DNA from 4 places in the Chromobacterium phragmitis genome. Region 2 is predicted to be linked to each of the others. Evidence: predicted binding sites of a transcription regulator. Region 2 holds the regulator's gene; each other region holds the start of a gene.
The links. The regulator sigma-54, encoded in region 2, starts transcription at its own class of promoters, with help from an activator protein. The targets are predictions, from matches to a motif close to CTGGCACGCTTCATGCTT.
Positions count from the first base shown of each region.

Region 1: a site for sigma-54 is predicted at 3,011-3,028, ahead of DK842_RS13650 (4Fe-4S dicluster domain-containing protein). Genes of this name have one in related genera too.
Region 3: a site for sigma-54 is predicted at 2,897-2,914, ahead of glnK (P-II family nitrogen regulator). Genes of this name have one in related genera too.
Region 4: a site for sigma-54 is predicted at 5,177-5,194, ahead of flgB (flagellar basal body rod protein FlgB). Genes of this name have one in related genera too.

Region 1 covers NZ_CP029495.1:2,849,743-2,857,411, reverse strand. The annotation lists gene moaA (GTP 3',8-cyclase MoaA) at 1-221, opposite strand, end outside; gene fdhF (formate dehydrogenase subunit alpha) at 225-2,372, opposite strand; gene DK842_RS13650 (4Fe-4S dicluster domain-containing protein) at 2,403-2,939, opposite strand; gene DK842_RS13645 (hydrogenase maturation nickel metallochaperone HypA) at 3,207-3,548, shown strand; gene hypB (hydrogenase nickel incorporation protein HypB) at 3,560-4,375, shown strand; gene hypF (carbamoyltransferase HypF) at 4,378-6,672, shown strand; gene DK842_RS13630 (HypC/HybG/HupF family hydrogenase formation chaperone) at 6,683-6,925, shown strand; gene hypD (hydrogenase formation protein HypD) at 6,935-7,669, shown strand, end outside.
Region 2 covers NZ_CP029495.1:304,763-312,431, reverse strand. The annotation lists gene DK842_RS01560 (NAD(P)H-hydrate dehydratase) at 1-268, opposite strand, end outside; gene DK842_RS01555 (flavin prenyltransferase UbiX) at 270-878, opposite strand; gene rapZ (RNase adapter RapZ) at 923-1,765, opposite strand; gene hprK (HPr(Ser) kinase/phosphatase) at 1,746-2,702, opposite strand; gene ptsN (PTS IIA-like nitrogen regulatory protein PtsN) at 2,695-3,156, opposite strand; gene hpf (ribosome hibernation-promoting factor, HPF/YfiA family) at 3,279-3,611, opposite strand; gene DK842_RS01530 (RNA polymerase factor sigma-54) at 3,685-5,088, opposite strand; gene lptB (LPS export ABC transporter ATP-binding protein) at 5,092-5,820, opposite strand; gene lptA (lipopolysaccharide transport periplasmic protein LptA) at 5,817-6,374, opposite strand; gene lptC (LPS export ABC transporter periplasmic protein LptC) at 6,364-6,933, opposite strand; gene DK842_RS01510 (KdsC family phosphatase) at 6,930-7,454, opposite strand; gene DK842_RS01505 (KpsF/GutQ family sugar-phosphate isomerase) at 7,508-7,669, opposite strand, start outside.
Region 3 covers NZ_CP029495.1:2,423,638-2,431,306, reverse strand. The annotation lists gene DK842_RS11615 (thiol:disulfide interchange protein DsbA/DsbL) at 1-34, opposite strand, end outside; gene DK842_RS11610 (SPOR domain-containing protein) at 64-810, opposite strand; gene DK842_RS11605 (YifB family Mg chelatase-like AAA ATPase) at 869-2,374, opposite strand; gene DK842_RS11600 (accessory factor UbiK family protein) at 2,380-2,667, opposite strand; gene glnK (P-II family nitrogen regulator) at 2,963-3,301, shown strand; gene DK842_RS11590 (ammonium transporter) at 3,329-4,639, shown strand; gene DK842_RS11585 (ClpXP protease specificity-enhancing factor) at 4,756-5,187, opposite strand; gene DK842_RS11580 (glutathione S-transferase N-terminal domain-containing protein) at 5,197-5,799, opposite strand; gene DK842_RS11575 (cytochrome c1) at 5,950-6,714, opposite strand; gene DK842_RS11570 (cytochrome b) at 6,728-7,669, opposite strand, start outside.
Region 4 covers NZ_CP029495.1:4,494,564-4,502,232, reverse strand. The annotation lists gene DK842_RS21235 (hypothetical protein) at 1-345, shown strand, start outside; gene DK842_RS21230 (DEAD/DEAH box helicase) at 406-1,719, opposite strand; gene DK842_RS21225 (EAL domain-containing protein) at 2,144-3,193, shown strand; gene DK842_RS21220 (hypothetical protein) at 3,268-4,092, shown strand; gene DK842_RS21215 (response regulator) at 4,170-4,967, opposite strand; gene flgB (flagellar basal body rod protein FlgB) at 5,224-5,637, shown strand; gene flgC (flagellar basal body rod protein FlgC) at 5,641-6,051, shown strand; gene DK842_RS21200 (flagellar hook assembly protein FlgD) at 6,073-6,813, shown strand; gene flgE (flagellar hook protein FlgE) at 6,856-7,669, shown strand, end outside.

The DNA of each region.
Region 1 (7,669 bases), 2.2 Mb from region 2:
GGCTCGCCGCCGGTCAGCCGCACCCGGCCCACGCCCATGGCGGCGAACAGGCCCACCAGACGGCGGATTTCGGCGAAACTCAGCCAATCCGCCCGCTCGGCGTAAGACCCGCCGCCCGCCGGCCGGCAATAGCGGCAGCGCAGATCGCAGCGGTCGGTCACCGACAGCCGCAGATAGGCGATGCGCCTGCCGTGGCGGTCGATCAGCGGCGGCTTGTCCATGCCCTACTCCGCCAGCGCGGCCTTGCGCAGGTCCGCCTTCAGCCGCGCGTAAACGCCGCGCGCGTGGTTTTCCGCCCAGGCCTGGTCGGCGATGGGTTCCAGCCGCACCGTGCAGTATTTCAGCTCCGGCGTTTTGGAGATCGGGTCCAGGTGGTCCACCGTCAGCTCGTTGCAGGCGCCTATCCACCACTGGTAGGTCATGTAGACCGCGCCAGCGTTGACGCGCGGATTATGGTTGGCTCGGGTGATCACCTTGCCGCGGCGCGAGGCCACCCACACCAGCGCTTGGTCAGCGATGCCGAACTTCTTGGCGTCATTCGGGTGGATCTGCACAAAGCCCGGCTCGTCGGCCAGCGTTTGCAAGGCCGCGCAATTGCCGGTCATCGAGCGGCAGGAGTAGTGGCCCACCTCGCGCACCGTGCACAGGCCCAGCGGATATTCAGCGTCCACCGTTTCCAGCGGCGGCCGCCACTCGGCGGCGAACAGCCTGGCCTTGCCGCTGGGCGTGTCGAACCGGCGGCCCTCGTACAGCCACGGCGTGCCGGGATGGTCTTCGCTGGGACACGGCCATTGCACATAGCCGAGGCCGGCCATCTTGTCGTAGCTGGCGCCGGTGTAGAGATGGCACAGGCCGCGCAGCTCGTCCCAAATCTGCTGGGCGTTGTCGTAATGCATGGGATAGCCCATGGCCGTGGCGATCAGGCTGTAGATTTCCCAATCGTCCTTGACGTCGGCCGGAGGCGCTATCGCCTTGTAGCAGCGCTGAAAGCCGCGGTCGGCGCTGGAGAACACGTTTTCGTGCTCGCCCCAGGAGGTGGCGGGCAGGATCACGTCGGCCGCCATCGCCGTCTTGGTCATGAAGATGTCCTGCACCACGATCAGGTCCAGCTTCTCGAAAGCGCGGCGCATCATGCCCAGATCGGGCTCGGTCTGCAGCGGGTCTTCGCCGAAGATGTAATACGCCTTCAGCGAGCCGGCCTCGATGCGATGCGCCACCTCGGTGATGCTGCAGCCCTTCTCCGCCGGCAGGCTGTCCACGCCCCAAGCCTCAGCGAAGCGCGCGCGCGCCTCGGCGTCGCTGACGTCGTAATAACCCGGCAGCGTGTTCGGCAGCGCGCCCATGTCGCAAGCGCCCTGGACATTGTTCTGGCCGCGCACCGGGCCGACGCCGACATGGGGCCGCCCCAGGTTGCCGGTGAGGGTGGCGAGGCTGGACAAGCCCTTGACCACGTCCACCGCCTGGCCCCACTGGGTCACGCCCATGCCCCACAGGATGGTGGCGCTGGGCGCGGCGGCATACATCCGGATGGCCTGGCGGATCAGTTCGGCCGGCAGGCCGGTGATCTCGGCCGCGTATTCCGGCGTGTACTTGGCGACGGCGGCCTTGTATTCCTCGAAGCCTTCGGCGTGCTCGGCGACGAAATCCGCCTTGTACAAGCCTTCGCTGATCAGCACATGGGCGAAGGCGTTGACCAGCGCCATATTGGAGCCGTTCTTCAATTGCAGATGCAAGTCGGCCACGCGCGCGGTTTCGATGTAGCGCGGGTCGCAGACGATGATCTTGGCGCCCTTTTGCTTGGCCTTGAGAATGCGGCGGGCGACGATGGGGTGGGAATCGGCCGCGTTGTAGCCGAACACCAGAATGCAGTCGGTGTCCTCGATCTCGCAGATCGAGTTGCTCATCGCGCCGTTGCCCAGCGTGGCCATCAGCCCGGACACCGACGGCCCGTGGCAGACCCGGGCGCAGCAATCGATGTTGTTGGTGCCGATCACCGCGCGGGCGAACTTCTGCGCGATGTAGTTGGACTCGTTGCCGGTGCCGCGCGAGGAGCCGGTGAACATGATGGCGTCCGGACCATGCTCGCCCTTGATCTGACTAAGCCGGCCGGCCACGAAGGCCACCGCCTCGTCCCAGCCGACGCGCTCGAACTCGCCGCCGCGCCGGCGGCGTATCATCGGATGGCGCAAACGCGGCGTCAGCAGCTTGGTGTCGTTGAGGAAGTCCCAGCCGTAATAGCCCTTCAAACACAGCTCGCCCTGGTTGGTCACGCCGTCCGCGCCTTCCGCGCCGACGATCTTGCCGTTTTCCACCAAGAGATTGAGCTTGCAGCCCGAACCGCAGTACGGGCAAACCGAAATCACCTTCTCCATTTTCCTGTCCTTTTGCGCGTTGCGTTCGATTCAGAGCGATAGCGCCGGCGTGTCCAGCGCGGCCTGCTCCCGGCGTTTCTTCATGGCGGCCTCCAGCGCCTGCGGCTCCACCATGCGCAGCGCGTTGGTGGGACAGGTGGCGATGCATGCCGGCCCGCCGGTCTTCCCTACGCACAAGTCGCACTTCAAAGCCTTGGCCTTGAGCTGGCGCGTGGCGAAGCCGCCCGGCTCCGGCCGCTGCCTCACCGTCACCACCTGCATCGCGCCGTAAGGACAGGCCACCATGCAGGTCTTGCAGCCCACGCAGCGCTCCTGCAGCACCTGCACACTGTCGCCGGCGTAGACGATGGCGGCGTTGGGACAGGCGTTCAGACAGGGCGCGTCGTCGCACTGCCGGCACAACACCGGCGTGCTGATTCGCGCGCTCTTGATCACCGTCAGCCGGGGATGGAAGTTGTCCGGCGACAATGGATCGCCAGGGCTCAGCGGATGGGCCAGCGCGCACGCCACTTCGCAGGTGCGGCAGCCGATGCAGTTTTGGGGTTCAGCGATGATGAACCGATTCATTTCAGCCTCCTCAAGCGGCGGCAGCCGCCCGAACGTCGATTGCAAGCTTTGCGAAAACTCGCGTTCATGCCTTGCATAAGCCATGCCAGCCGCCCGCTTCCGCGCAATGTCCTGTTTCGAAACAGAAATCCGGCTTGACGCCGGTGTCGAACGCCGCAACCGCCCAGCCGCGCATCGTCAGAAGTGACGACGCCTCGACACCGTCGCCCGCCGCCAAGCCGCCGCATCGCCCGCATCGAGGCGCGGGCCGGCCAGGAGAAAAAAACCGTGCACGAACTGACACTTGCGGAAAGCGTGGTCGCCATCGCCGAGGCCGCCGCGCGCCGCGCCGGCGCCCGCCGCGTCACCCGCGTCCGCCTGGCACTGGGTTTGCTAGCCCATGCGGAGACAGACACCCTGCTCTACTGCTGCCAGCTGGCGGCGCGGGACACCCTGGCGGCCGACGCCGAATTCCAGGCCGAGCGCCGCCCCGCCCAGGCCCATTGCGGCGACTGCGGGCAGCGCGCCGAAATCGCCTCCCTCCCGGCCCGTTGCCCGCGCTGCGGCGGCGAAAACCTGGCGCTGGAAGGCGGCGACGAGATGAGGGTGGTCGATATCGGAATCCGCTAGGAGGAAACACCATGTGCACAACCTGCGGCTGCGGCCACGGACAAGTCAGCATCAACGGCAAGCGCGGCCATGGCCATGGCGCGCCCGGAAGCGGCTACCGGCTGGCCGGCCAGCGCCATGGCCCGCTGGACGCCGCGCACGCGCCGGACACCCCGGCCGAACGCATCGTCGCCATCGAGCAGGACATCCTCGCCGACAACAACGCCCGCGCCGCGCGCAATCGCAGGCTGCTGGCCGAACGCGGCGTCTTCGCGCTCAATCTGGTGTCCAGCCCCGGCTCCGGCAAAACCAGCCTGCTGGTGGACACCATTGGCCGCTGGGCCGGGCGCAAGCCGGTGGCGGTGGTGGAAGGCGACCAGCAAACCGCCAACGACGCCGAACGCATCCGCGCCGCCGGCGCGCCGGCGGTGCAGATCAACACCGGCAAGGGCTGCCATCTGGACGCCCGCATGGTGGCCCAGGCGCTGGCGCGGCTGGAGCGCGACCGGGCCATGCCGAACGGCGGCCTGCTGCTGATCGAGAACGTGGGCAACCTGGTGTGCCCCGCCGCCTTCGATCTGGGAGAGGCGCACAAGGTGGCCATCCTGTCGGTGACCGAGGGCGAGGACAAGCCGCTCAAATATCCGGACATGTTCCGCGCGGCCGACCTGTTGATCATCAGCAAGACCGACCTGCTGCCCCATCTGGACTTCGACATCGCCGCCGCCATCCGCATGGCGCGCCGGGTTCGCCCCGGCCTGCCGGTGATCCGGCTGTCGGTCAAAACCGGCGAAGGCTGCGACGAATGGCTGAACTGGCTGGCGGCCGGTTGCGGCGAAGGAGGTTGACCATGGCGCGCGAACAGTTGACGGTGAGAGGCATCGTGCAGGGGGTTGGCTTCCGCCCCTTCGCCTACCGGCTGGCGGACGAGCTCGCCTTGTCCGGCTGGATACGCAACGACGGCGACGGCGTCACGCTGGAGCTGCAAGGCGGCCGCGCCCAGCTGGACGGCTTCGCCAGCCGCCTGCTGGCCGAAAAGCCGCCGCTGGCGCGCATCGACCAAGTACTGCGCCAGCCGCGGCCCGAGCGGGAAGAAGACGCCGGCTTCGCCATCCTGGACAGCGCCGCCGGCGGCAACCGCGCCGCCATCGGCGCCGACAGCTGCGTCTGCGACGCCTGCCTGGCCGAACTGTTCGACCCCGCCGACCGGCGCTACCGCTACCCTTTCATCAACTGCACCGATTGCGGGCCGCGCTACACCCTGGTCAACCGCCTGCCCTACGACCGCGCCCAAACCAGCATGGCCGTGTTTCCGCAGTGCCCCGCCTGCCTGGCCGAATACCGCGACCCGCGGCACCGCCGCTTCCATGCCGAACCCAACGCCTGCGCGCATTGCGGCCCAAGGCTCTCGCTGCGAGACGCGGCGGGCCTTGTCGCCGGCGATGCCATCGCCGAAACGCTGAAGCGGCTGCGGCGCGGCGAGATCGTCGCCATCAAGGGCCTGGGCGGCTATCACCTGGCCTGCGACGCCCGCGACGCCGGCGCCGTGGCCCGGCTGCGCCAGCGCAAGGCCCGCGAGGAAAAGCCGCTGGCGGTGATGGCCGCCAACGCCGTCTCGCTGGCCGGCCTGGCTGAGCCGGACGAACTGTCGCTGCGGCTGTTGAACTCGGCCCAGCGCCCCATCGCGCTGCTGCCCAAGACCGCCGCCTGCGACAAGGCGCTGGCCGGCGTGGCGCCGGATGTGGCCTGGCTGGGCGCGATGCTGCCCTACACCCCGCTGCATTACCTGCTGTTCCACGAAGCCGCCGGCCGGCCGGCCGGCGCCGGCTGGCTGAAACAACCGCAGCCGCTGCTGCTGGTGATGACCAGCGCCAACCTTCGCGGCGAGCCGCTGATCACCGCGGACGAGGACGCCCGCGTGCTGCTGCCGGTGCTGGCCGACGCGGTGCTGGAGCATAACCGCGACATCGTCACCCGCTGCGACGACAGCGTGCTGCGCATGGGCTGCCACGGCCACGCGCAATTCCTGCGCCGCGGCCGCGGCTACACACCCTGCGCCATCGGCCTGTCGCGCGGCGGGCCGTCCGTGCTGGCGCTGGGCGCGCAGCAGAAAAACACGCTGTGCCTGACCCGCGGCAACGAAGCCTTCCTGTCCCAACACATCGGCGACCTGGACCGCGTGGCCAACTGCCAGGCGCTGGAGGCCGCCGTCGCCCACTTGCAGACGCTATTGGCCACCCGGCCGGAATGCGTCGCCCACGACCTGCACCCCGACTACTTCAGCAGCCGGCTGGCGCGCGAGCTGGCCGAACGCTGGGGCCTCCCGGCCCTGGCGGTGCAGCATCACCATGCCCACATCGCCGCCATCCTGGCCGAACAGCAATGCGACGACGCGGTGCTGGGCCTGGCGCTGGACGGCGCCGGATTGGGCGACGACGGCGCGGCCTGGGGCGGCGAGCTGCTGCTGGTGGACGGCGCCCATAGCCAGCGGCTGGCGCATCTGGCCCCGCTGCCCTTGCCCGGCGGCGACCGCGCCGCGCGCGAGCCCTGGCGCATGGCCGCCGCCGCGCTGCACGGCTGGGGCGCGGACGAGGAAATCGCCCACCGCTTCCCCCGCGAGGCGGCCGCGCCGCAACTGGCGCGCTGGCTGGCCAACGGCAAACCCATGGCCGCGACCACCAGCCTGGGGCGGCAATTCGACGCCGCCGCCGCGCTGCTGGGCGTGGCTGCCCGCACCAGCTTCGAAGCCCAGGCGGCGATGCGGCTGGAAGGCCTGGCCGAACGCCACGGCTTGCCGGACAAGCCGCCACGGCTGCACCGGATAGACGAGGAGCAGACGCTGGACCTGTCGCCGCTGTTGCGCCGGCTGGCCGACGGCATGGCCCCGGCCGAGGGCGCGGCGCTGTTCCATGCCTGCCTGATCGAAGCGCTGGCCGACTGGGCCGCCCAGGCGGCTCGCCGCCACGGGCTGCGCCGCGTGGCGTGCGGCGGCGGCTGCCTGCAAAACGCCATCCTGGCGCGCGGCCTGCATGCCGCGCTGGGCCGACGCGGCCTGTCCATGCTGCAGGCGCGGCGGGCGCCCGCCGGCGACGGCGGCCTGGCCCTGGGCCAGGCCTGGGTGGCGCAAAGACATTTCCATCCCTGAGGAGCCCGCTATGTGCCTGGCCATTCCCGCCCGCGTCACCGAAGTCCTGGAGCCCGACCAAGCCAGGGTGGAGCTGGGCGGCGTGCACAAGATCATTTCCACCGCGCTGGTGGACGCCGCGCGGGTAGGCGACTACCTGATCGTCCACGTCGGCTTCGCCATCGGCAGGCTGGACCCGGCCGAGGCCGAGCGCACGCTGGCGCTGCTGGCCGAAATGGGCGCCATGCCGGACAACCCCGCGGCCTACCGCTAGGAAAACCAGATGAAATACATTGAAGCGTTCCGCGACGGCGAACTGGCGCGGCGGCTGGCCGCCGCCATCCATGCCGAGGCCGATCCGGCGCGGCCATACCGGCTGATGGAATTCTGCGGCGGCCACACCCACGCCATCGCCCGCTACGGCCTGCCGGATCTCTTGCCCGCCAACATCCGTCTGATCCACGGCCCCGGCTGCCCGGTGTGCGTGCTGCCCGCCGGCCGCATCGACAGCGCCATCGCGCTGGCGCGCGAGCCGGGCCTGATCCTGTGCACCTATGCCGACACCCTGCGCGTGCCGGCCAGCGGGGGCGTTTCCCTGCTCAAGGCCCGCGCCGCCGGCGCCGACGTGCGCATGGTCTACAGCTGCGGCGACGCGCTGGCCATCGCCCAGGCGAATCCGGAGCGGCAAGTCGTCTTTTTCGCGATCGGCTTCGAAACCACCACCCCGCCCACCGCCGCCGTCATCCTGCGCGCGCAGCAACTGGGCCTGGCCAATTTCAGCGTGTTCTGCAACCACGTGCTCACCCCTGCCGCCATGGTTCACATCATAGAGTCGCAAGGCGACCCGGACGCGGTGGCGCTGGACGGCTTCATCGGCCCGGCCCACGTCAGCACGGTGATAGGCTACGGCGCGTACGAGAGCTTCGCCGCCCGCTATCGCCGGCCGGTGGTGATTTCCGGCTTCGAACCGCTGGACGTGATGCAGTCCATCCTCATGCTGGCGCGCCAGCTCAACGCA
Region 2 (7,669 bases):
GGGCCTCCGCGCATTCCGCGCTGCCCGGCGGGATGGGCTGGTAGACCAGAGTGGGGTAGCCGCGGGCCTGCAGCTCCCGCGCCGCGTGCAACGCGTCGCCGCCGTTGTTGCCAGGCCCGGCGCAGATCAGCAGCGGCGCGCCGGCGGGCGCTCGCGCCGATACCCAGTCGGCGGCGGCCCAGGCGGCGCGCCGCATCAGGTCCAGCCCGGCGGCGGCCCGCTCCAGCCGGCGCAGCGCCTCCAGGCTCAGGATCGGGCCGCCATCCATGTCATTCCCCCCAGCGCGGCGTCAATGTCTGTTCGACGCCGAGTTGATCCAGGATGCGGGACACGACGAAATCCACCATGTCGTCCACGCTCTTGGGGTGTGTATAGAAGCCGGGCGCCGGCGGCAGGATCACCACGCCCAGCCGGGCCAGCTCCAGCATGTTTTCCAGATGGATGGCGGACAGCGGCGTCTCTCTTGGCACCAGCACCAGCTTGCGTTGCTCCTTGATGCAGACGTCGGCGGCGCGCTCGATCAGGTTGTCGCTCATGCCGTGGCGGATGGCGGCCAGCGCGCCCATCGAGCATGGGCACACCACCATCGCGTAGGGAGGGTTGGAGCCTGACGCGGCCGGCGCGAACCATTCCTCGCGGCCGTAGACTTCCAGCAGATCCGGCGCCGCCGGATAGCGCTGCAACAGCCACGCTTTCATTTCAGCCGGCCGGGAGGGCAGAGTCAGGTTCATTTCCTGTTTGGCCACCACCTGGGCGGCCTGGGAGCACAGCACCCACACGCGGATGTCCGCGGCGAGCAGGGCTTCGATCAGGCGCAGGCCGTAAGGCAGGCCTGAAGCGCCGGTGAGGGCGACGGTGACGGTTTTGCGGCGGGGCATCTGGCATTCTCCAGGGACGGGCCTGCGCGGCCCGTTAGCCCGGTTCAGTGGTCGGTGTGGAGCTGGCGGTGGCGGACCAGCACCTGGCGGTCGGCGAACAGGCGCGCCAGGTTTTCAATGATGAACACCGAGCGGTGCTGGCCGCCGGTGCAGCCGACGGCCACGGTCAGGTAGCTGCGGTTTTCCTTGCCGTAGCAGGGCAGCCACTTGGCTATCATCGCCTGGATGTCGGCTATCATCTCGGCCACTTCCTGGTGGCCGGCGAAGAAGTCGACGATAGGCTGGTCGCGGCCGGTGAACGGGCGCAACTGCGGGTCATAGTAGGGATTGGGCAGGCAGCGGGCGTCGAACACGAAATCGGCATCCTGCGGCACGCCGTGCTTGAAGCCGAATGATTGGAAGATCAGCGTCAGCCGGCTGCTGTCCGCGTCCACCAGCTCGCGGACCCAGCCGCGCAGCGCGTTGGCCGACAGCTCGCTGGTGTCGATGCGTGTTCCCAGCTCCAGCACCTCGGCCAGCATTTCCTGTTCCAGCCGTATGCTTTCCTCCACCGTGATGCCGGCATCGGAGAGCGGGTGGCGGCGGCGGGTTTCGGAGAAGCGCTTGACCAGCGTTTCCGGCTTGGCCTCCAGGAACAGCAGGCGTACGTCGATGCCCTGGGCTTTCAGCGATTCCACGACCTGAGGCAGCGCGCCCAGCGAGGGGCCGGAGCGGGTGTCCACGCTGATGGCGATGTCTTCGTAGCCGAAGTCGGCGTACATCGTCATCGCCTCGGGCAGCAAAGTGGCGGGCAGGTTGTCCACGCAATAGAATCCGGAGTCTTCCAGCGCGCGCAGCGCCACCGACTTGCCGGAACCGGACAGGCCGCTAATCAATATCAGGCGCATTTTCCTGGTCTCTCAAGAAGTTGGTGTGGCGCTCGATGAACTCGCGGGTGCTGTCTATGCCCCTGAGCTGCAGGATGTAGTTGCGCACCGCGGCTTCCACCAGCACCGCCAGGTTGCGGCCGGCGGCGACGGGCAGCACGACTTTGCGCACGGTGACGCCGATGATGTCCTGGGTTTCGGACTGGATGTTGAGCCGGTCCAGCGCCTGCATCGCCTGGTCGTTGGCCTTGACCAGGTGGATGATCAGTTTGAGCACTTTCTTGGGGCGGACGGCCGTTTCGCCGAAGATGGTGCGGATGTTGAGGATGCCCAGGCCGCGGACCTCCAGGAAGTCGCGCAGCAGCGGCGGGCAGCGGCCCTCCAGCGTATCCGGGCCGATGCGGTACAGCTCCACCGCGTCGTCGGCCACCATGCCGTGGCCGCGGGAAATCAGCTCCAGCGCGAGCTCGCTCTTGCCCATCGCCGAGTCGCCCATGATCAGCACGCCGATCTCGAACACGTCGAGGAACACGCCATGGAGCACGGTCGACACCGCCAGCGCGCGGGCGAGATAGATCCGCAGCACGTCCATCAGGTACGGGCTTTCCAGCGTGCTGCACATCAGCGGCACGTTGTGGCTGTGGCAGTAGTCGCGCAGCAGCCGCGGCACCGGCTGGCCGTTGGCCACCATCACCACCGACATGCTCTTGTGGAACAGCTGGTCCAGCGCGGTCTTGGCCGCCGACTGCTCCAGCTTGTTCAGGTAGTCCACTTCCGCCAGGCCCAGCACTTGCACCCGGTTGGGGTGGATGAAGTTCAAGTGGCCGACCAGCGCCAGCGTGGGGCGCTGGTCGTCGTTGCCGATGACGTTGTCCGAGCCGCCGGTGCCGGCGACCCAGGTCAGGTTCAGCTTCTGCTGGTTTTCCTGATACAGCCGGCGTACGGTGATGCTAGGCATGGGGCGTCCAGTCGCTAAGCAGCTTGTAGAGGTCGTCGCGCGCGTTCAGGCCCAGCATCTGCTCGCGCATCTGGCGGCTGGAGAACATCTGCGCCAGTTCCGACAGCACCTGCAGGTGCAGATCGGTGGCGTGTTCGGGCACCAGCAGCACGAACAGGCATTGCACTGGCTTGCCGTCCGGGGCGTCGAAGGGAATCGGCGCCTTCAGGCGGATGAATACGCCGGTCGCCTCCTTCAGGCCGCGGGCGCGGCCGTGGGGAATGGCCACGCCTTGGCCGAGTCCGGTGGAGCCCAGTTTTTCACGGCTGAACAGGCTGTCGAAGATTTCGCTGCGGGCGATGCCGCGGGTGTTTTCCACCAGCAGGCCCACTTGTTCGAACACCCGTTTCTTGCTGGCGACGTCCAGATCCAGCAGGATATGGTCCGGAGTCAGGATCTTGCCGATGAGATTCATGTTGGCTTATGCATGCGGCTCTTGGGGAAAGTCCGAATTCTACGTTGCCTTGATAGTACTGAAAACCGGCAAGCGCAAAGAAAAACGGGAACCGCGAGGCTCCCGTTGTCTTCAATCAGGCCTTACAGCGAAGCCTGGGTCTGGGAGGCTTCGCCCGAACCCAGCGCGCGGTGCTCGGTCAGTTTTTCCTTGTGCTTGAGCACCTGGCGGTCCAGCTTGTCCATCAGCAGGTCGATGGCGGCGTAGAGGTCGGCTTCGGAAGCTTCCACGTGGATGTCCTTGCCGGACAGGTGGACGTTGACCTCAGCCTTCTGGATCAGCTTGTCCACGGACAGGGTGACGGAGATGTCGATCACGTGGTCGACGTGGCGGGTAACGCGCTCCAGCTTGTTTTCAATGTATTCGCGCAGCGACTGAGTGACTTCCAGGTGCAGGCCGGTTACTTTGAGGTTCATACCCTAGCTCCTTCTGGTTTGTCCGCCCGGTCGGGTTGTCGGGCGGCATTGTATTCCTGAGGCGTCTCGGTTTTTATAGCGCCTTGCGCAGACTCACCGCCGGAATCTGCATGGCTTCACGATACTTGGCTACGGTGCGTCTGGCAACCTGTATTCCCTGCTTGGCCAGCGCGTCGGCGATGGCGCTGTCGGACAGCGGCTTGGCGCGGTCCTCGGCGTCTATCATGCCGCGGATGTGGGCCTTGATCGCGGTGGCGGAGCACTCTCCGCCGCTTTCAGTTTCCAGCGAACTGCCGAAGAAATACTTGAGCTCGAACAAACCTCGTGAACAGAGCAGGTATTTCTGGCTGGTGGAGCGGGAAACGGTGGATTCGTGCAGTCCCAGCTCTTCCGCGATGTCGCGCAGGATCAGCGGCCGCATCGCCACCTCTCCGCGCTCGAAGAACAACTGTTGACGCTCGACAATAGCTTCCGCCACTTTGAGTATGGTGTCAAACCGCTGCTGGATGTTCTTGACCAGCCAGCGCGCCTCCTGCAGCCGGCCGGACATTTCGCCGCCCTGGCCGCGGCTGTCTGCCAGCATGCGCTCGTACAGGCGGTTGACGCGAAGGCGAGGCATGGCGGCGCGATTGAGCTCCGCGGCCCAGCGGCCACGGAGCTTGCGCACGCTGATGTCGGGAATCACGTAATGGACGTCGCCGTGGCTGAAGCCGGTGGCCGGATGCGGGTTGAGGCGGGCGATCAACGCCTGCGCCTCGCGCAGCGCGGCGTCGTCGCAGCGCAGCAGTTTTTTCAGCTTGGCGTAATCGCGGCCGCCCAGCAGCGGCAGATGCTCGCGGACGATGGCCAGCGCCAGCGGGTGGCCGGGTTTGCCGCCGGGCAGGCGCCGCAACTGCAGTTCCAGCGATTCAGCCAGCGAGCGGGCGCCGACGCCGGCGGGATCGAACTGCTGCAGCAACGCGAGGCCGACGGCCAGTTCGTCGCTGTCCAGCTCCAGCTCCAGCGGCAGGTTGCCGGCCAGTTCGTCCAAGTCCTGCGGCAGATAGCCGTCCTCGTCCAGCTCTTCGATCAAGAGGCGCATCACCGCGCGGTCGCGGTCGGAGAGGACGATTTCGCCCAACTGCGTCAGCAGGTGCTCTCGCAGGCTGACCGGGCAGGGCACGTTGAGCATGGGGTCGAAATCGTCGTCGTCGCTTTTGCGTCCGCCCGCGCCCCAGTCCAGCAATTCGCCGGCGCTGTCGTCGCGGCTGTCGCCTTCGGCCGATTCGGCCGCGCCGTCTTTCTGCTCCGCTCCATTCGTCGCGGCTTCGCCGTCGCGCGGATCGTCGCCGCGCTCCAGCAAGGGATTATCCAGCAGGAAACGCTCCACTTCCGCCTGCAGGTCCAGCGTGGACAGCTGCAGCAGCTTAATGGATTGCTGCAACTGCGGCGTCAGCGTCAGCTGTTGGGAAACCTTGAGCTGAAGTGACTGTTTCATCATTTACAGGTGGAAATGTTCGCCGAGGTAGACCTCGCGCACTCTTTCGTTGTTGACCAGTTCTTCCGGCTGGCCGGAAGCCAGCACCGAGCCGTCGCTGATGATGTAGGCGCGGTCGCAGATGCGCAGCGTCTCGCGCACGTTGTGATCGGTGATCAGCACGCCGATGCCGCGCTCCTTCAGGAAGGAGATGATTTTCTGAATGTCGATCACCGCGATCGGGTCCACGCCGGCGAACGGCTCGTCCAGCAGGATGAAGCGAGGACGGGTGGCCAGCACGCGGGCGATTTCCACCCGGCGGCGCTCGCCGCCGGACAGCGACAGCGCGTTGTTTTCTCGCAAATGGCCGATGTTGAGGTCGTCCAGCAGCAGGTCCAGCTCTTTTTCCAGTTCTTTGCCCTTGAGGCCGGAGATTTCCAGGATGGCGGCGATGTTCTCTTCCACCGTCATCCGGCGGAAGATGGACGCTTCCTGCGGCAGGTAGCCGAGTCCCAGCTGGGCGCGCTGATGCATCGGATAGCGGGTGATGGCTTCGTCGTCCAGGCGGATGTCGCCGTCGTCGGCGCCGATCAGGCCGACGATCATGTAGAAGCTGGTGGTCTTGCCGGCGCCGTTGGGGCCGAGCAGGCCGACGACTTCGCCGCTTTCGATGCTCAGCGACACGTCCTTGACCACGGTGCGTTTTTTGAAGCGCTTCTTCAGGCGGGATACGGCGAGTACGCTGCGCTTCATGGCTTGGAGGCTCCAGCGGCGGGCTTGGCGGCGGCCGGCTGCGACGCGGCGTTCTTCGGCTGCAGGATGACGGTGGTGCGGCCGCCCTTGCCGGCATTGGCGCCGCCGCCCATCACCTGGTAAACCTCGCTCTGGGTGTCGTAAGTGATCACGTTGCCTATCACCAGGTCGCCGTTGCGTTTGACGCGGGCATTGCCGGTCAGCACCGCGAAGTGTTTGGCGCTGTCGTAGTCGAGCTTGCTGGACTGGCCTTCGATCCAGCCGCCGTTGTTGTCCAGCTTCTGACGGAAGGTGACGATGCGGCCGCTGGCTTGCAGCGTCTGGTTGCCTTGCTGGTCCTGCATGGCCACGACTTTGTCGGCGTTCAGGCGCAGCGTGCCCTGGATCACCACCACATTGCCGGTGCAGGTGGAGATCCCCTTGGTCTGCTCCATGGTGCAGCCGTTGTCGCTGGTGATCTCGATGGGCTTGTTGCGGTCGGCCTGCTCGGCGTGCGCGAACGAGACGGCGGACAGCAGCAGGCCGGCGAGCAGGAGTCGGGTGTTATTTGGCATAGATGATCTTGGTCTTTGAGTGCAGATTGAGCACGCCTTGGGACTCCAGGTAGCTGAAGCCTATGGAGTTGGCCACCGAGTTGCCGTGGTAGATCACCGACGGCGCCTTCGAGCTGGCGAAGCGCTTGCCGGTGTCGACGAACATCGCGCTGCTCACCAGCTTGGTTTCGGGCTGTTTGCTGTCTGCGGGTTTGATCAGGACGACCTTCTTGTCGAAGTAAGCCTGCTGGTTCTTGCTGTTGTAGCGGCCGGTTTCGCCGGTCACATGGTATTGCAGCACGCCCTGCTGGTATTGGTACAGGTCGGGGTTTTCGAAGTAGGCGTCGGGTTTGCCCGGGTATTGCCACATGCGGCTGGCGACCAGCTTGTCCATCAGCCTGCCCTGGGCGTCGTAGCGGATGGCCACCAGGTTGTCCGCCACGTATTCGGGCTTGTCCGGGTCCAGCTCGCGATGGCGGGTATCCCAGCGCGAGATCTGATCCAGCCACAGCGTCAGCATCGCGGTGAGGCCGATCAGCAGCACCGGGAAAAGGCGGTGGGAGCGCAACAGCTTGATCATGCCAGATACCGCGCGAGCACGCCTTCGAACGTGCCTTGGGCCTGCATGATCAGCTCGGCCAGCTCGCGCACCGCGCCGTGCCCGCCGGGGTTGCCGGTCACGTAATGGCAGTGCTGGCGAACCTGCGGCGGGGCTTCGGGGACCGCCACCGCCAGGCCTACTCGGGTCAGGATGGGCAGGTCGATGAGGTCGTCGCCGATGAAAGCGCACTCGTCGGGCGCGAAGCCGGTTTTGTCCAGCAGGTCGGCCAGGGCGACTTTCTTGTCGTGCACGCCGCCATAGTAGTGGTCTATCTTCAGCGCCCGGGCCCGGTGCTCGACGCAGCGGTCGGCGCGGCCGGAAATGATGGCCAGCTGCACGCCGGTGCCCTGCAGCAGGCGCAGGCCCAGACCATCCTGCACGTAGAAGGACTTGCTCTCTTCGCCTTGGGCGTTGTAGTACAGGCGGCCGTCGGTGAGGACGCCGTCCACGTCCATGATCAGCAGCTTCACCTTGCGGGCCTGCTCGGAAATCATACGCATTGCTTGTCCTTGCAGCCGCCAGCCATGCGGTTGGCGGCTGCGATGTTCGATATTTAAAACACGCCGGCGCGCAGCAGGTCGTGCATGTGAAGCACGCCGGCCAGCTTGCCCTGGGCGTCTACGACCACCAGGCTGGTGATCTGGTGCTGTTTCATCAGGAAGCCAGCTTCGGCGGCCAGTTTGTCCGGCTGGATGGATCGCGGCTGGCGGCCCAT
Region 3 (7,669 bases), 2.1 Mb from region 2:
CCGCCAGCATTACCAACAGCAACCATTTCTTCATCTTGTTTTCCCGTTAAATAAGGGTTCGATTTATTCGGCCTTCACCACATTGGCGCTGATGCCGTCTTGTTTCAGTTGCGCGCGCAGGCGGTCCACATCGTCCTGACGGCTCAGCGGACCGACCCGGACGCGATGCACCATCCCCTTGTCCGGCACATTGACCGACTGGATCTTGGCCTCCACCCCCAGCAGAGCCAGCTTCGCCTTCAGATTGTCGGCCTCGTCCTGATTCTGGAATGCGCCCAACTGCAGATAAACTTTTTTGGCAGGCGCCGATGCCGAAGGTTCCCCCGGCCGGCCGGACTTGGCGTCGGACGTCACCGCGTCCACCTGGCCCGGCAGTATCTTGTAGAAATCGAAGCGCTGCTCTTCCTTGCCGCCCTTGGCCTGAGCCTGCGGCGCGGGCTTGGGCTTGGCTCCATGGCTGTCAGCCGGCGGCGGCGCGGACTGACCGGAGTCCAGCGTGGCCTGGGGCTGGGACGGAGGAACCGGCGCCGGCTGCGCCGCCGGCGCGGCGGCAGAGGCGGCATCGGAAATGCGGGTCCCCGGCGCCAGCAGCTCGGTCGGCGGCTGCGGCGTCTCTGCTTTGCGCTCGTTCTTGGTCTGGAACGTGACCGGCGATCGGTTCAGATACATCGCCAACCCCACCGCCACCGCCACGCCGACGATCAGGCCGATGATGATGCCCGCCATCATGCCGCCGCCACCGCGCGACGAAGAAGAGTTGCCGCGCCCGCGCGACGGCCGGGAGGAGTTTTTCAGGTCTCGATTAGCCATTCACCACTACCGCTATGTCTGTCGGACGGCGATCACGCCGCCCGGGTTTATATGAGTTCTATCCGGCACTGCCTTGCATGGCGCGCCTGAGCTGGATCGCCTGCAATACATGGTTGCGGCTTATCGTTTCCACGCCCTGCAAATCGGCTATGGTGCGCGAAACCCGCAGTATCCGATGATACGCGCGCGCCGACAAGCCAAGTTGTTGCAATGCCTTGGCCAGCACCTCCAGCGCCTGCCCATCGCCGCCGCAATGCCGATCCAGCTCGGCGCCCTGCAAAACGGCGTTCAGCATGCCTTGCCGCGACAGCTGGCGCTCGCGCGCCCGCAACACCCGGGAACGGACCGGCTCGCTGGCCTCGCCCGGAGCCGAGCCTTGCAGCTCTTCCGCCGTCAGCGCCGGCACCTCCACCTGCAGGTCGATCCGATCCAGCAAGGGGCCGGAGATTTTACCCCTATATCTCGCCATCTGCTCGGGCGTGCACTGGCAGCGCCCCGAAGGATGGCCGTGATAACCGCAGGGGCAGGGATTCATCGCCGCCACCAACTGGAAGCGCGCCGGAAAACTCGCCTGCCTGGCGGCGCGCGAGATATGGATCACGCCGCTTTCCAGCGGTTCGCGCAGCACTTCCAGCACCTTGCGGTCGAACTCCGGCAGCTCGTCCAGAAACAGCACTCCGTGGTGCGCCAGGCTGATCTCGCCCGGCCTGGGATCGCTGCCGCCGCCGACCAGGGCGACCGCGGAAGCGGTATGGTGCGGCGCTCTGAAGGGGCGGACCCGCCAACGTCCCGCCTGGAAGCCCTGCGAGCCCAATGACTGCACCGCCGCGCTCTCCAGCGCCTCCCGCTCCGACAAGCCGGGCAACAAACCCGGCAGCCTGGCAGCCAGCATGGACTTTCCGGTTCCCGGCGGCCCCATCAACAGCAAGCTATGCCCGCCGGCGGCGGCGATTTCCAGCGCGCCACGAGCGAGGGACTGGCCTTTGACATCGGCTAGATCAGGGTAGTTCGGCAACGCCGAATCCGCGCTTGCCGCGAAGGGATCCAGCTGCTGCAGGCCATTCAAGAAGGCGCAGGCCTGCGGCAAAGAGGCCACCGCGTAAACGGCGGCGCCGCCCACGACCGCGGCCTCCGCCGCGCTGTCCACCGGCAGCACGAAGGCCCGCCCTGCGGCATGGCACTGGCAGGCCATCGCCAGCGCGCCGCGCACCGGGCGCACTGCGCCGCTGAGCGCCAGCTCGCCGGCGAATTCGTAACGGGAGATGTCGTCATTCTTGACCTGGCCGGAAGCCAGCAGGATGCCGATGGCGATGGGGAGGTCGAAGCGGCCGGAATCCTTGGGCAGGTCGGCCGGAGCCAGATTGACGGTGATCTTGCGGGCGGGAAACTCGAAACCGGAAGTGAGAATGGCGGCACGGACTCGATCCCGGCTTTCCTTCACCTCGGTGTCGGGCAGCCCGACGATATTGAAGGCGGGCAGGCCGTTGGCGAGGTGGACCTCGACGGCCACCTCCGGGGCGTCAAGCCCGGACAACGCCCTGCTCGCCACCACCGCCAGCGTCATGGCGCTCAGGAATGGCCGAGTTCGGACTGCTCTTCCACCTTGGCGGCCGTCTCCTCGGGAAACAGCTCCGCCTCCAGGCGGGACAGGCGCGTCTCCAGCGCGGCCAGCTTCTCGCGGGTGCGCGCCAGCACCGCCTGCTGCACGTCGAATTCCTCGCGGGTGACCAGATCCATCTTGGCGAAGGTGGAAGCCATCATCGCACGCACGTTCTTTTCGATGTCCTTGGCCGGGCTGGCGGCGATAGTCTCGCCGATCTTGGCGCTGATCTCTTCAAACAGTTTCTGGCTCAACATGGTCGCGGCTCCCGCAGTGTCTGGATATCCAGCCGAGTTTAGCAAAAAGCGCCTTCGCGCTCCCGCATTTCCTGTCCGCGCGGCCATCGCCAGCACAAAGACATGTCGCATCGCAGCAATGCACCAAAGTTGTGCAGCATAAACAGCCGCCATGCACAAGGAAAGTGCCTGAATGGACAGCGCGCCATTTTTTGCAGTGCATCACAATTCAGAGAACGCCCATCGCGGGCTGGCACGATTCCTGCATGACCATCCGCAGCAGAACCATCTGTCAATCGTCCGAGAAGGAGCCGCCATGAAACTCGTCACCGCAGTGATCAAGCCGTTCAAGCTTGATGAAGTCCGCGAAGCGCTGTCCGCCATCGGCGTACAGGGCGTCACCGTATCCGAGGTCAAGGGATTCGGCCGCCAGAAAGGCCATACCGAGTTGTATCGCGGCGCCGAATACGTCGTCGACTTCCTGCCCAAGGTGAAGCTGGAAATCGCCATCGACGACGCGCTGCTGGACCAGGTGGTGGAAGCCATCGAGAAATCCGCCCGCACCGGCAAAATCGGCGACGGCAAGATCTTCGTCTACGACCTGGAGCAGGTGATCCGCATCCGCACCGGCGAAACCGGCGCCGACGCGGTCTGACCGCTTTGTGAAACTGGGGAAACCATAATGAAAAAGATACTCGCTGCCATGGCTTCCGGGCTCGCCGCTCTCTCCCTGCCCGCGCTGGCCGACGCGCCCGCCGGCCCGGCGGTGGCCGCCGCCAAGGTGATCAACTCCGGCGACACCGCCTGGATGCTGACCTCCACCGCCCTGGTGCTGTTCATGACCATTCCCGGCCTGGCGCTGTTCTACGGCGGCATGGTCCGCAAGAAAAACGTGTTGGCCACGCTGATGCAGAGCTTCGCCATCACCGCTCTGGTGACCGTGTTGTGGGCGGTGGTCGGCTACAGTCTCGCCTTCACCGTCGGCAACCCCTATATCGGCGATCTGTCGCGCCTGCTGCTGGACGGCATGGTGTACATGAAGGATGCCGGCAAGCTGGCCGTGCATCCTCTGGCCGGCACCATTCCGGAATCGGTGTTCATGACCTTCCAGATGACCTTCGCCATCATCACTCCGGCGCTGATCACCGGCGCCTTCGCCGAGCGGATGAAATTCTCGGCGATGCTGGTCTTCATGGCCTTGTGGTCGTTGCTGGTCTACGTGCCGGTCGCCCACTGGGTGTGGGCGCCGGGCGGCTGGATGGGCAATTACGGCGTGCTGGACTTTGCCGGGGGCACCGTGGTGCACATCAACGCCGGCGTGGCCGGCTTGGTGACCGCCCTGGTGCTGGGCAAGCGCGTAGGCTTCGGCCGCGAGGCGATGCCTCCCCATAACCTGGTGCTGACGCTGGTGGGCGCATCGATGCTGTGGGTGGGCTGGTTCGGCTTCAACGCCGGCTCCGCCGTCGCCGCCGACGGCCGCGCCGGCATGGCGATGGTCACCACCCAGGTCGCCACCGCGATGGCCGCGCTGGCCTGGATGTTCGCCGAGTGGATCGCCAAGAAGAAGCCGTCGGTGCTGGGCATCGCCTCCGGCGCGGTGGCGGGCCTGGTCGCCATCACCCCGGCCGCCGGCTTCGTCGACGTCAAGGGCGCGCTGGCCATAGGCTTGGCCGCCGGCGTGGTCTGCTTCTGGGGAGCCACCGGCCTGAAGCACATGATGGGCTATGACGACTCGCTGGACGCTTTCGGCGTGCACGGCGTCGGCGGCATCCTGGGGGCGCTGCTGACCGGCGTGTTCGCGGTCAAGGATATCGGCGGCGCCGACGGCAGCCTGGTCATCCAGGCGTTGGGCGTTGGCGTCACCATCGTCTACTGCGGCATCGTCACCTTCATCCTGCTGAAGCTGGTGGATATCGCCCTGGGCCTGCGCGTGGCCGAAGACGAGGAGCGCGAGGGCCTGGACTTGGTTCTGCACGGCGAGCGTGTGGAGTAGACCGCCCGCTAAAGATTGTTGTGTAAGGGACTTGGCGGGGCTTCGGCCCCGTTTTTTTTTCGCCATTCCGGAATGAAAAAACCGGCCTTTGGCCGGTTTTGATCAATGCGACGAGTTTACTTGACGATACGCAGGCTTGGCCGCCCGCTGGGGCGGTTCGGCGACGGATCGTCGCCGCCGGACTCCGGCGCTTCCTCTTCGGCGCCAACCGGCTTCAGGCTGGCCGCCTCTTCGCTCATCGGCTCCACCTCGAAACCCATGCCCTCGCCGGTTTCCCGGGCGAAGATGGACATCACGTTGCCGATCGGCACCCAGATGTCGCGCGAAACCCCGCCGAAACGCGCGGAAAACGAAATCCACTCATTGTCGATGCGCAGGTTCTTGGTTGCGGTATCGGCGATATTGAGCACGATCTCATTGTTCTTCACGTACTCGAGCGGCACATCGGTGCGGCCATTGACCCACACCACGATGTACGGGGTGTAGCCATTGTCGCCGCACCACTGATGCAACGCGCGGATCATGTACGGCTTGGTGCTGGAGCTCATCGCGTCTCCTTACTTGCGCATCGCCTTTTCGGACGGGGTCAGCGAATCGATGAAGGACTGACGCTGGAAAATGCGCTCGGCGTACTTCAGGATCGGCGCCGCGCTCTTGCCCAGGTCAATGTTGTAATGCTCCAGACGCCACATCAGCGGAGCGATGGCCACGTCTATCATCGAGAAGTCGTCGCCCAGCATGAACTTTTGCTTGGAGAAGATCGGCGCGATGGTGGTCAGGCCGTCGCGGATTGCTTCGCGGGCCTTGGTCGCTTCCTTGCCTGTGGCGCCGGCTTCCAGCGTCTTCACATGAATGAACAGTTCGTTTTCGAAACGATGCAGGAACAGGCGGGCGCGAGCGCGCATCACCGGATCGGCCGGCATCAGTTGCGGGTGCGGGAAACGCTCGTCGATGTATTCATTGATGATGTTCGACTCATGCAGGATCAGGTCGCGCTCCACCAGAACCGGCACTTCGTTGTACGGGTTCATCACAGCCAGGTCTTCCGGCTTGTTATGGATATCCACATCGATGATTTCGAAATCCATCCCTTTCTCGAAGAGCACGATACGGCAGCGCTGACTGAACGGGCAGGTGATTCCGGAGTAGAGGGTCATCATGGCGGAGAAAATCCTTGACTAACTTAAAAAATGAGTGCAGCGCGCATTCTAGCACCATCCGGTGGCAATATTCCAGCCTTTCAACACAACATCATGATTATAAAAAGAAAAAGGCGGAATCTCTTCCGCCTTTTCAACTGCCCGATCGCGTTAGTGAACGTCGCGCCAGTACTCTTTCTTTAGCAGGTACACCAGCGGGAACAGCAGCAGGCCGAGGAACAGCACCACCACGTAGCCGATCTGCTGGCGCTTCACCGCCGCCGGCTCGCCGATGTAGACCAGGAAGTTGGTCAAGTCGCGCATGCGGCGGTCGAACTCGACGGTGTTGGCCTTGCCGTTTTCCAGCTTGGTCAGCGTGCCGGCTTTCACCAGTTCCAGCTTGTGCTCTTCATGGCCTTCGGCGTTCTTCATCGTCTTCAGCTCCTGGTCGCCCTGCCATTCCCAGAAAATGTGCGGCATGCCGACCTTGTCGAACACCAGGTTGTTCCAGCCGGTGGGACGAGACGGATCACGATAGAAACCGCGCAGATAGCTGTACAGGTAGTCGGCGCCGCGGGAACGCGCGATCAGCGACAGATCGGGCGGCGTGGCGCCGAACCAGGCCTTGGCGTCCTGCTTGTTCATCGCGATGTTCATCTGGTCGCCGATCTTCGCGCCCTCCGGCAACAGATTGGCCTTGATCTGCTCTTCGGTCAGGCCGATGTCTTCCAGCCGGTTGTAACGCATCATGCTGGCCGAGTGGCAGGACAGGCAGTAGTTGACGAAGATCTGCGCGCCGCGCTGCAGGCTCTCGGTGTCCTGGATGTCGATGTTCGCCTTGTCGAGCTTGGGACCGCCCTCGTTGGCGAAAGCCGGCAGCGCGCAGGGCAAGGCCAGCGCCGCGGCGGCGATCAGGTGACGGATCTTGTTTTTCATTTTCCTTATCCCCTTACACGTTCATCGCGAACAACGCGGCCAGGAACACGGTGAGCGCCACCAGGGCCACGAACTGGATCTGACGCTTGGCGTTGGTGTCGGTCACCCGATCCGGAACCGGGACGCTGCCCACATCGTTCTTGGTGTAGAACGGCATGCCCAGGAAGAAGGCGAAGTAGATCACCGAGAAGATCTGCGAGATCAGCGTGCGCACTTCGGTCGGCGGCATCGCGCCCAGGATGCCCAGGCCGATGAAGGAGGCGATGAACAGGATCAGCGCGACCTTGAACTTGGGACCGCGGTAGCGGATGGACTTGATCGGCGAACGATCCAGCCACGGCAGGAAGGCGATCAGCACCACGGCGGCTCCCATTGCCAGCACGCCCCACACCTGAGTCCCGGCGAAAGACGGCACGGCGCGCAGGATCGCGTAGAACGGAGTGAAGTACCAGACCGGCGCGATGTGCGGCGGGGTCTTCAGCGGATCGGCCTGGTCGAAGTTCGGATGCTCGAGGAAGTAGCCGCCCATTTCCGGCAGGAAGAACACGATCACCGAGAACACCACCATGAACACCACGACGCCGAGGATGTCCTTGATGGTGTAGTACGGGTGCGAGTAGATGCCGTCCAGGTACAGGCCGGTGCTCGGGTCCTTGGGCTGCTTCTTGATCTCCACGCCGTCAGGGTTGTTGGAGCCCACTTCGTGCAGAGCCATCAGGTGGGCCGCCACCAGCGCCAGCAGCACCAGCGGCACCGCGATCACGTGCAGCGCGAAGAAGCGGTTCAGCGTGGCGTCGGACACTACGAAGTCGCCGCGTATCCACAGCGACAGGTCGGGGCCGATCACGGGAATCGAGCCGAACAGGTTGACGATCACCTGGGCACCCCAGAACGACATCTGGCCCCATGGCAGCAAATACCCCATGAAGGCCTCGGCCATCAGGCACAGGAAGAT
Region 4 (7,669 bases), 600 kb from region 2:
GATGAGGCTGGCGCCGCGGGGAGCGGCGGCTCGATATCGTCAATCGAGATCCGGGACAAGACAATGACGATATCTGGTTGGGTCAGGCAGGGAGGGCCATTCGGGGGGGTGGTTTATAAGACTGGGCAGATTCAGTTCGCCGGCGATGTGTCGTTTTCTTACACTAGCGTAGGCGATTCCGCGAACTCCAAGATCAATTACATCATTCCCTGGCCATCCAATGTTGTGAATCCGGGGAAGGGGCTATTTCTTGGCGGCACCACCTTTGACAGCCGCAAACTGCCGAACGGCAGTTTCTATTCTCCGACTTCGATGCTGTGCAAGCCGGCAGCAAGCGCGAAATAGAAGGGGGAAGATGCAAAAAACGGCGGGAAGCTCCCGCCGTTTTTCATTTGAAGGCCAACCTTACTGCGCGTTGCTGCGCGGACCGCGGTTGCCCTGGTAGCCGCCCTCGCGGCGCTGGCCTTGGTAGCCGCCTTCGCGACGGTTGCCTTGGTAGCCGCCGCGGTTGCCGCCGCTGCCGCGACGATCGCCGTAGCCGCCCGGCTTGCCGTTGCGGCGCGGGCCCTTGGGCGGGCGACGGGTCGGTTCCAGACCGTCGATCACGCCTTCGGTGATCTGGCGCTTCAGGTACTGCTCGATACGGCGCACCTTGTGGAATTCTTTGGATTCCGCCAGGGTGATGGCGGTGCCGTCTCGGCCGGCGCGGCCGGTGCGGCCGATGCGGTGCACGTAGTCCTCAGCCTGTTTCGGCAGGTCGAAGTTCACCACGTGGGTGATGGTCGGCACGTCGATGCCGCGGGCGGCCACGTCGGTAGCCACCAGCACCTTGATGCGGCCGCGGCGCAGGTCGTTCAGGGTGCGGTTGCGCCAGCTTTGCGGCATGTCGCCGTGCAGGCAGGCGGCGGAATAGCCCTGGTCGGACAGCTTGTCGGCGAGCTCTTCCGAGTAAGCCTTGGTGGCGGAGAAGATCACGCACTGGTCGAAGCCGGATTCTTTCAGAATGTAGTCCAGCAGGCGGTGCTTGTGGTTCAGGTCGTCCGCGTACAGCAGGTGTTCTTCGATGGTGCCGCCGGAGGTTTCGGTGCGGGCGATCTCGATACGCTGCGGATCGCGGGTCATCTTTTCAGCCATGCGGCCGACGATGCCGTCCAGCGTGGCGGAGAACAGCACGGTCTGGCGCGATTCCGGGGTGGCCTTCACGATGGCTTCGATATCTTCGATGAAGCCCATGTCCAGCATGCGGTCGGCTTCGTCCAGCACCAGCATTTCCAAGCGCGAGAAGTCGATGCGGCCGGAGCGCATGTGGTCCATCAGGCGGCCCGGAGTGGCCACGATCAGATCGATCGGGCGGCTCAGCGCGCGGATCTGGTAGCCGAAGGAGGAGCCGCCCACCAGGCAGGCCGTCTTCATCCAGCGCAGGTCCTTGCCGTATTCCAGCGCATTCTTCTCAACCTGCTGCGCCAGCTCGCGGGTCGGGGTCAGCACCAGCACGCGCGGGCCTTGGCCCTTGGCGGTGGAGCGCTCGGACAGCTTGGTCAGCGCGGGCAGCAGGAAGGCGGCGGTCTTGCCGCTGCCGGTCTGGGCGGAAACCAGCAGGTCGCGGCCGGCGATGGCGGCGGGAACGGCTTCTGCCTGGACGGCGGTCGGGTTTTGGTAGCCGGCGGCTTCCAGCGCGCGCAGGATGGTCGGGGCGATGCCCAGATCGGAGAACGTCATGATGTCCTTTCAGGCCGGCTGTGTGCCGGCATCACTTTAAGCCAGGTTTCGTGGCGGTTAGGCGGCGCCTTCTAGGCCGCAACTCATCGGCACCAACCTGGCAAGCGGCGAACAGCAGTCCAGTCTAAACGACTCAAGCATGGACGAAGCCTGAAAATGGTCAGGGACGATGAAGAACACACTCGGGCGAGGCGAGGGGGTGGATGTGCCCGGTGAAATTGCAAGAGGCAGGACTGTACATTAATTGTGGGCTTGGGGCAACTGTTTTCTGAAAAATGGCTGGGTAAGTATTTGATTGTTTGCGTCTTGATTGGCTGTGTTTGGAAATTTAAGTTTTACCCGTCCTTTGGGCGGCGCTTCCTGCGCTGGCGAAGGGCTTCTCTCTCGCTAAACTGCACTATAGGCGCAGACTGGGGGCGAGCGGATGCGAATCGGGGGTGGCTTGGGTTTGTGGCTGTCGAGGCGGGCGATGGGCGCCCGCGCCGGAGTGGTGTATGGATTGGCGCTGTTGCTGTTTGTGCCGCTGTCTCTGATCTTGCCGTGGCGGCTGGGCGCGATCCAACCGGATGCCTTGCATGGGCGGGGTCTGGCGCTGGTGCTGGAAGTCGTTTTGCTGGCCGCCTTGGCGGCGGCGCTGTTCGCCGCCTGGTTGCGGAGAGGCGCCGGCGCGCGAAGCGCGGCGGATTGGGAAATACTGGAAGGCATACGCAATCAGGAGTTCTTCGCGCATTACCAACCTGTCGTGGCGGCAGCGGGGGGAGAGTGCGTGGGCGTCGAGGTGCTGGCTCGCTGGCGTCACCCGGTGCAGGGCAATGTGCGGGCGGATCTGTTCATAGACGCGGCGACGGCGACGGGGCTGATCGTGCCGCTGACCCGTTATCTGTTTCGGCGGGTATGCGGAGAGTTGCGCCAAGTCGCCTTGCCTCCAGGCTTCATGGTGGGCGTCAATATCGCTGGCGAGCATCTGGCGATGCCGGAGTTGATCGAGGATTGCCGCGAAATGCTGGCGATGCTGCGCGAGAAACAGGCCGTGCTGGTGCTGGAGGTGTCCGAGCGCACGCCGCTGGGCGAGTCGCCCGCAGCGGAAGGCGTGATTCGCCGCTTGAAGCGGGAAGGGGTGAAGCTGGCGCTGGATGATTTCGGCTCAGGCTATGCGGACAAAGCTTATCTGCGGCGCTGGGGTTTCGACTTTCTGAAGGTGGAGAAGGGCTTTGTGACGGCGTTGGGGCAGGACACCATGCGTGGCAATGTGCTGGACGGCTTGTTGCTTTCCACCCGCCAGCTGGGGGTGAGGGTCATCGTCAAGGGCGTAGAGACATCCGGCCAGCAGAATTATCTGAAGGTGAACGGATTCGAGTTGTTGCAAGGTTTTTATTTCGGCAAGCCGATGACGCTGAACCATTTTCGCCAGTGGCTGTATTCCGGCATCGTGCAGGACAAGGCCGTATCGCGCAGGGGGAAGGCTGGCGCTTAAGCAAGCTGCGGGTTGGGGCGAGGGGCGGCGTTTGTTACAATGCCGCCTTTTTTCATTTTGAAGGAAGCTGAGCAATGGAATACGCCGTGCAACGCTACGCCGCCACCCGGCCCTGGGCCAAGCGAGTGGGGCAGCTGTATGTCCAGACGGTTCAGGCGGCGGAGGCTCGGGCGCAAATGAAGGATGTGATCAAGCGTGAGCTGGAGCGAGCCGCGCAAGTGTTCGAGATTCCGCAAGCCGCTATCGTATGCGAATTGGCGTTGGCCGAGGCGTGGGGACATTTCGTCCGCCATGGCAGGGTGATTTCCCATCTGGAAGCCGCGCTGGCCTCCGCGCTGGCTCATACTCGCCAGCCTTCCAACCTGCCGGATACTTTGAATTTGCCTGCCGCGGCGTTTTTTCTGCATGTGCCGGGAGAAGGCGGCGCCTTCGTCGCGCACCAGCCGGAGCGCAAGGCTTTGTTGCTGACGCTGGTGCGGATGGGATTCGCGCCGGACGGCGTCAACTGGCTGCAGGCCGCCGACCAGGTGGAACTGGTGCGGGTCGAGTATCCGGGAGAGTTGGCGGCGCAGCTGGGGGGTGTCGCGGAGGAGTGGTTGAGCCTGTTGTCGTCGGTTCTGAATGGGTTGGCGATGATGACCCAGCCCAGGCTGGAACTGGCCAAGGCCTGGGAATCCGCCGCGCCGGCGGACTGGGTGGCGGACGCCGCTCATCCCTCTTGCGCCAAGACGCGGCAGAAGGCGCGCAGCCAATTGCTGAAGTCCGGTTTCGGAGAGGTCACCTTTTGCCGCGTGGCGGACTTGGCCGGCGGCGAATACGCCAGCCAGGGCTACTGGCGCCGGCAGGCCTTTGGTGAAGAGAAGGCGAATTCCCGCCTGGTGTGGGTGGCGCCGCGCTAGGGGCCGGCAGCAAGCCCATATCTCAAATGACAAACTCCCGGGCTCGCCCGAGAGTTTTTTCTGGCGGCGGCAAGCGCTCAGTATTCGTTGAGCAGGGTGCGAATCAGCTCCCGCATCTTGTCCATGTCGAAAGGTTTTTGGCAGCAGGCGGCGATGCCTGCGTCCTCCAGCTCGTCTTTGCTCAGATTGTCGCTGTCGCTGGTGACCATCAGCACCGGCGTGTCGGGTTGCAATCCGCTGCTGCGGACGTGGCGGGCGAAGTCCAGTCCATCCATGCCGGGCATGTGGTAGTCGGTGACGATCAGCTTGAACGGTTCCTGTTCCAGGTAGGGGATGGCGGCCTCGCTGCTGGCGGCTTCGCAGAAGTGCTCGAACCCCAGTTTCTCCAGCACCTGGCGGATGTGGTGGCGGGACGTGCTGCTGTCGTCGACGATGAGCACGTTCATCAGCGCCATGTCCGCGTCCACCTCCGCGCCGAGGCTGTCGCAGTTGAGGAAGCTCATCACCGACTGCATCGCCTGTTCGAACTCTTCGTGGGTGAACGGTTTGGGCAGGATGGCGAGGCTGCCGGCCTGGCGTATCGTTTCCAGCCTTTCCGGATTGGTTTCGCTGGAGATCAGGATGAAGGGGATGTCGTACAGATCCTCGCTGTCGCGCAGCTCCTGAACCAGCTCCGCGCCGGTGATGTCCGGCAGATGATAGGCGCTGATCACCAGGCTGGGGCGCCGCAGCCTGGCTTGTTCGATCAATTCTCTGCCGGATCCGTGCGTCTCGATCTGCGAGGCGCCCATGCCTTGCAGCGCGTTGGTGATGATTTGAGCCTGCACCGGCGAGGGCTCGGCCAAAGAGATAAGTAATTGTTCCAAAGCCAGCATCGCGAGCTCCGACTTTCCACTTACTTGCATTATTGTCGGTTTTGGCACGGTTTGGCCGGAGGGGCAAGCAAAATCCTCAAATCTCTTGATGCGCGCCATGGATCGGCGAGGGCGGCAAGTTTTGCCGCCTTCGGGCGCGGCAAGGGCGGCGAACTTGCCGCTTTGGCCGGCAAGGGCGTGAAAACTTGGGTTTTCGGGGCTTTCGGCAGCTGGCACACTTCATGCTTTGGTGTGTGGCCAGCAAGGAGATCGCCCAATGCTAGACAAGATTGCCCACTATTTCGATTTTCAGCAGCGCGCGTTGAATCTGCAGGCCTATCGCGCAGAAGTGATAGGCAGCAATATCGCGAACGCCGAAACGCCGTATTACAAGGCGGTGGATTTCGATTTCAAGTCGGCGCTTCAGGCGCAAGTGGACAGACAGGGGCAATTGGCGTTGGCGACGACGAATGCGCGGCACATCGCGAATCAGGTCGGGGGCGGCTCAGGCGTGCCGCTGCAATACCGCAGCGCGGTGCAGCCCAGCCTGGACGGCAACACGGTGGACATGGATGTGGAGCGCGGGGCTTTCGCCGACAACGCGCTGCAGTATCAGACCACGCTGACCTTCCTCAACAAGAAGATCAGCGGCCTGAGCTCGGCGATTCAGGGCAACGGCTCCGGAGGTTGATGAATGTCTTTGTCCAATCTGTTCAATATCTCGGGATCGGCGCTGTCGGCGCAGTCGATGCGGCTCAATGTGGTGGCCAGCAACCTGGCCAACGCGGAAAGCGCCACCAGCTCCACCGGGCAGCCTTACAAGGGGCGGCACGTGGTGTTCACCGCGATTCCGGTGGACACCGCCCAGCCGCAGGTCGCCGGCGTGCGCGTGACCTCCGTGGTGGAGGATCAGTCTCCGCCGCGCTTGAAGTACGAACCGGGCAATCCGCTGGCCGACGAGCGCGGCTACGTGACCATGCCCAATGTCAACGTGGTGGAAGAGATGGCCGACATGATCGCAGCGTCTCGGGCTTACCAGAACAACGTTGAAATGATGAACACCGCCAAGACCCTGCTGCAGAAGACACTGCAGCTCGGTCAGTAAACCAGCTAAAGGGTGACGGCCATGGCTACCGCAGCGACCAACGGCATCGGAAACGGATTCGACTACACCAATGTGAACAACGGGCAGGTGCCGGCCGGTTCCCTCCCGTCGGTCAACAAGTCCGGGACGAATTCCAGCAATTCGTCGGCGACCAGCGCCCAGGCGATGCAGGACAATTTCCTAAGGCTGCTGACTGCGCAGTTGAACGCGCAGGACCCGCTGAATCCGATGGACAACAGCCAGATCACCAGCCAAATGGCGCAGATCAGCCAGGTAGCCGGCTTGCAGACGCTGAACCAGACCATGCAGCAACTAGTGTCGGCGCAGAACGCCACCCAGTCGCTGATGGCCTCCAGCATGATCAACAAGAACGTGTTGATAGCGGGCAATGCGTTGCCGATGCCCGCGGCCGGACAAACGGTTCAGGGCGGCGTGCTGTTGAACGGCCCCGCCTCCTCGGTGCAAGTCAATGTCTTGGACAAAAATGGCAATGTCGTGGATTCCGTGCCGTTGAAGAATCCGGGCAAGGGGATGAATACTTTTTCCTGGGATGGCAAGGACGCAAGCGGCAACCCGCTGCCGGCGGATGGCGCGTATACCTTCCAGGTTCAGGTGACGCAGATCGACAAGTCCGGGTCCACCACCGCGACAGCTTATACCACCCAGCAGGTGAAAGCGGTTTCCTGGGCGAATGGCACGCCGATGTTGGTGCTGGCGGATAATTCCCAGGTGCCGCTGGCCAATGTCGCGCAGATGTCCTGAGCGCCGCGCGCCGAGATCTAGAGCTTAACGAGGAGCAGTAAGATGGGCTTTCAACAAGGTTTGAGCGGTCTGAACGCGGCATCCGTGCAGCTGGACACCATAGGCAACAACGTGGCCAACGCCAATACTGTCGGCTTCAAGAGCTCGCGAACCGAGTTCGGCGACTTGTACGGCAACAGCCTGTACGGCATCACCGCCACCACGCCGGGCATCGGCGTGCAGGTGCAGGCGGTAACGCAGAACATGGGCAACGGCAACCTGGACTCCACCGGCCGCAGCCTGGACTTGGCGATTAACAATGCCGGCTTTTTCATCATGGGCTTGCCTAACGGCACTCAGGCCTATACCCGCAACGGCCAGTTCCAGGTCAATAGCTCCGGCTATCTGGTCAGCTCCGCGGGGAATTATCTGCAAGGCTGGACGGCCGATGCGAACGGCAATATCGCGGAAGGGCCCGTCGGCAAGCTGCAATTGGCTGCGACTTCGATTTCGCCTAAGGCTACTACCAAGCTGAGCATGCCTGTTCAGTTGAACTCGAGCAGCAAGACGCCGACGGTGGCTCCCATCAACAATCCCGCCAATCCTAATTCCTATAATTGGCCGAATAGTCAAATTGTCTATGACAGCTTGGGCAATTCGCACCAGATGACTTTTTACTATTCGTTGACCAACTCCGCGGCAACCGGCAATACCTGGACGGTCAACGCCTATGTGGACGGCAATGCGGCGACCTCTCCCGCCAACTTCACATTGAATTTCGATACCAGCGGCAACTTGACCGGCTTCACGCCGGTGCCCATCACATTCACCACGGCGCCGCTGAACGGCGCGGCGATACCGCAGACGGTCACGCTTG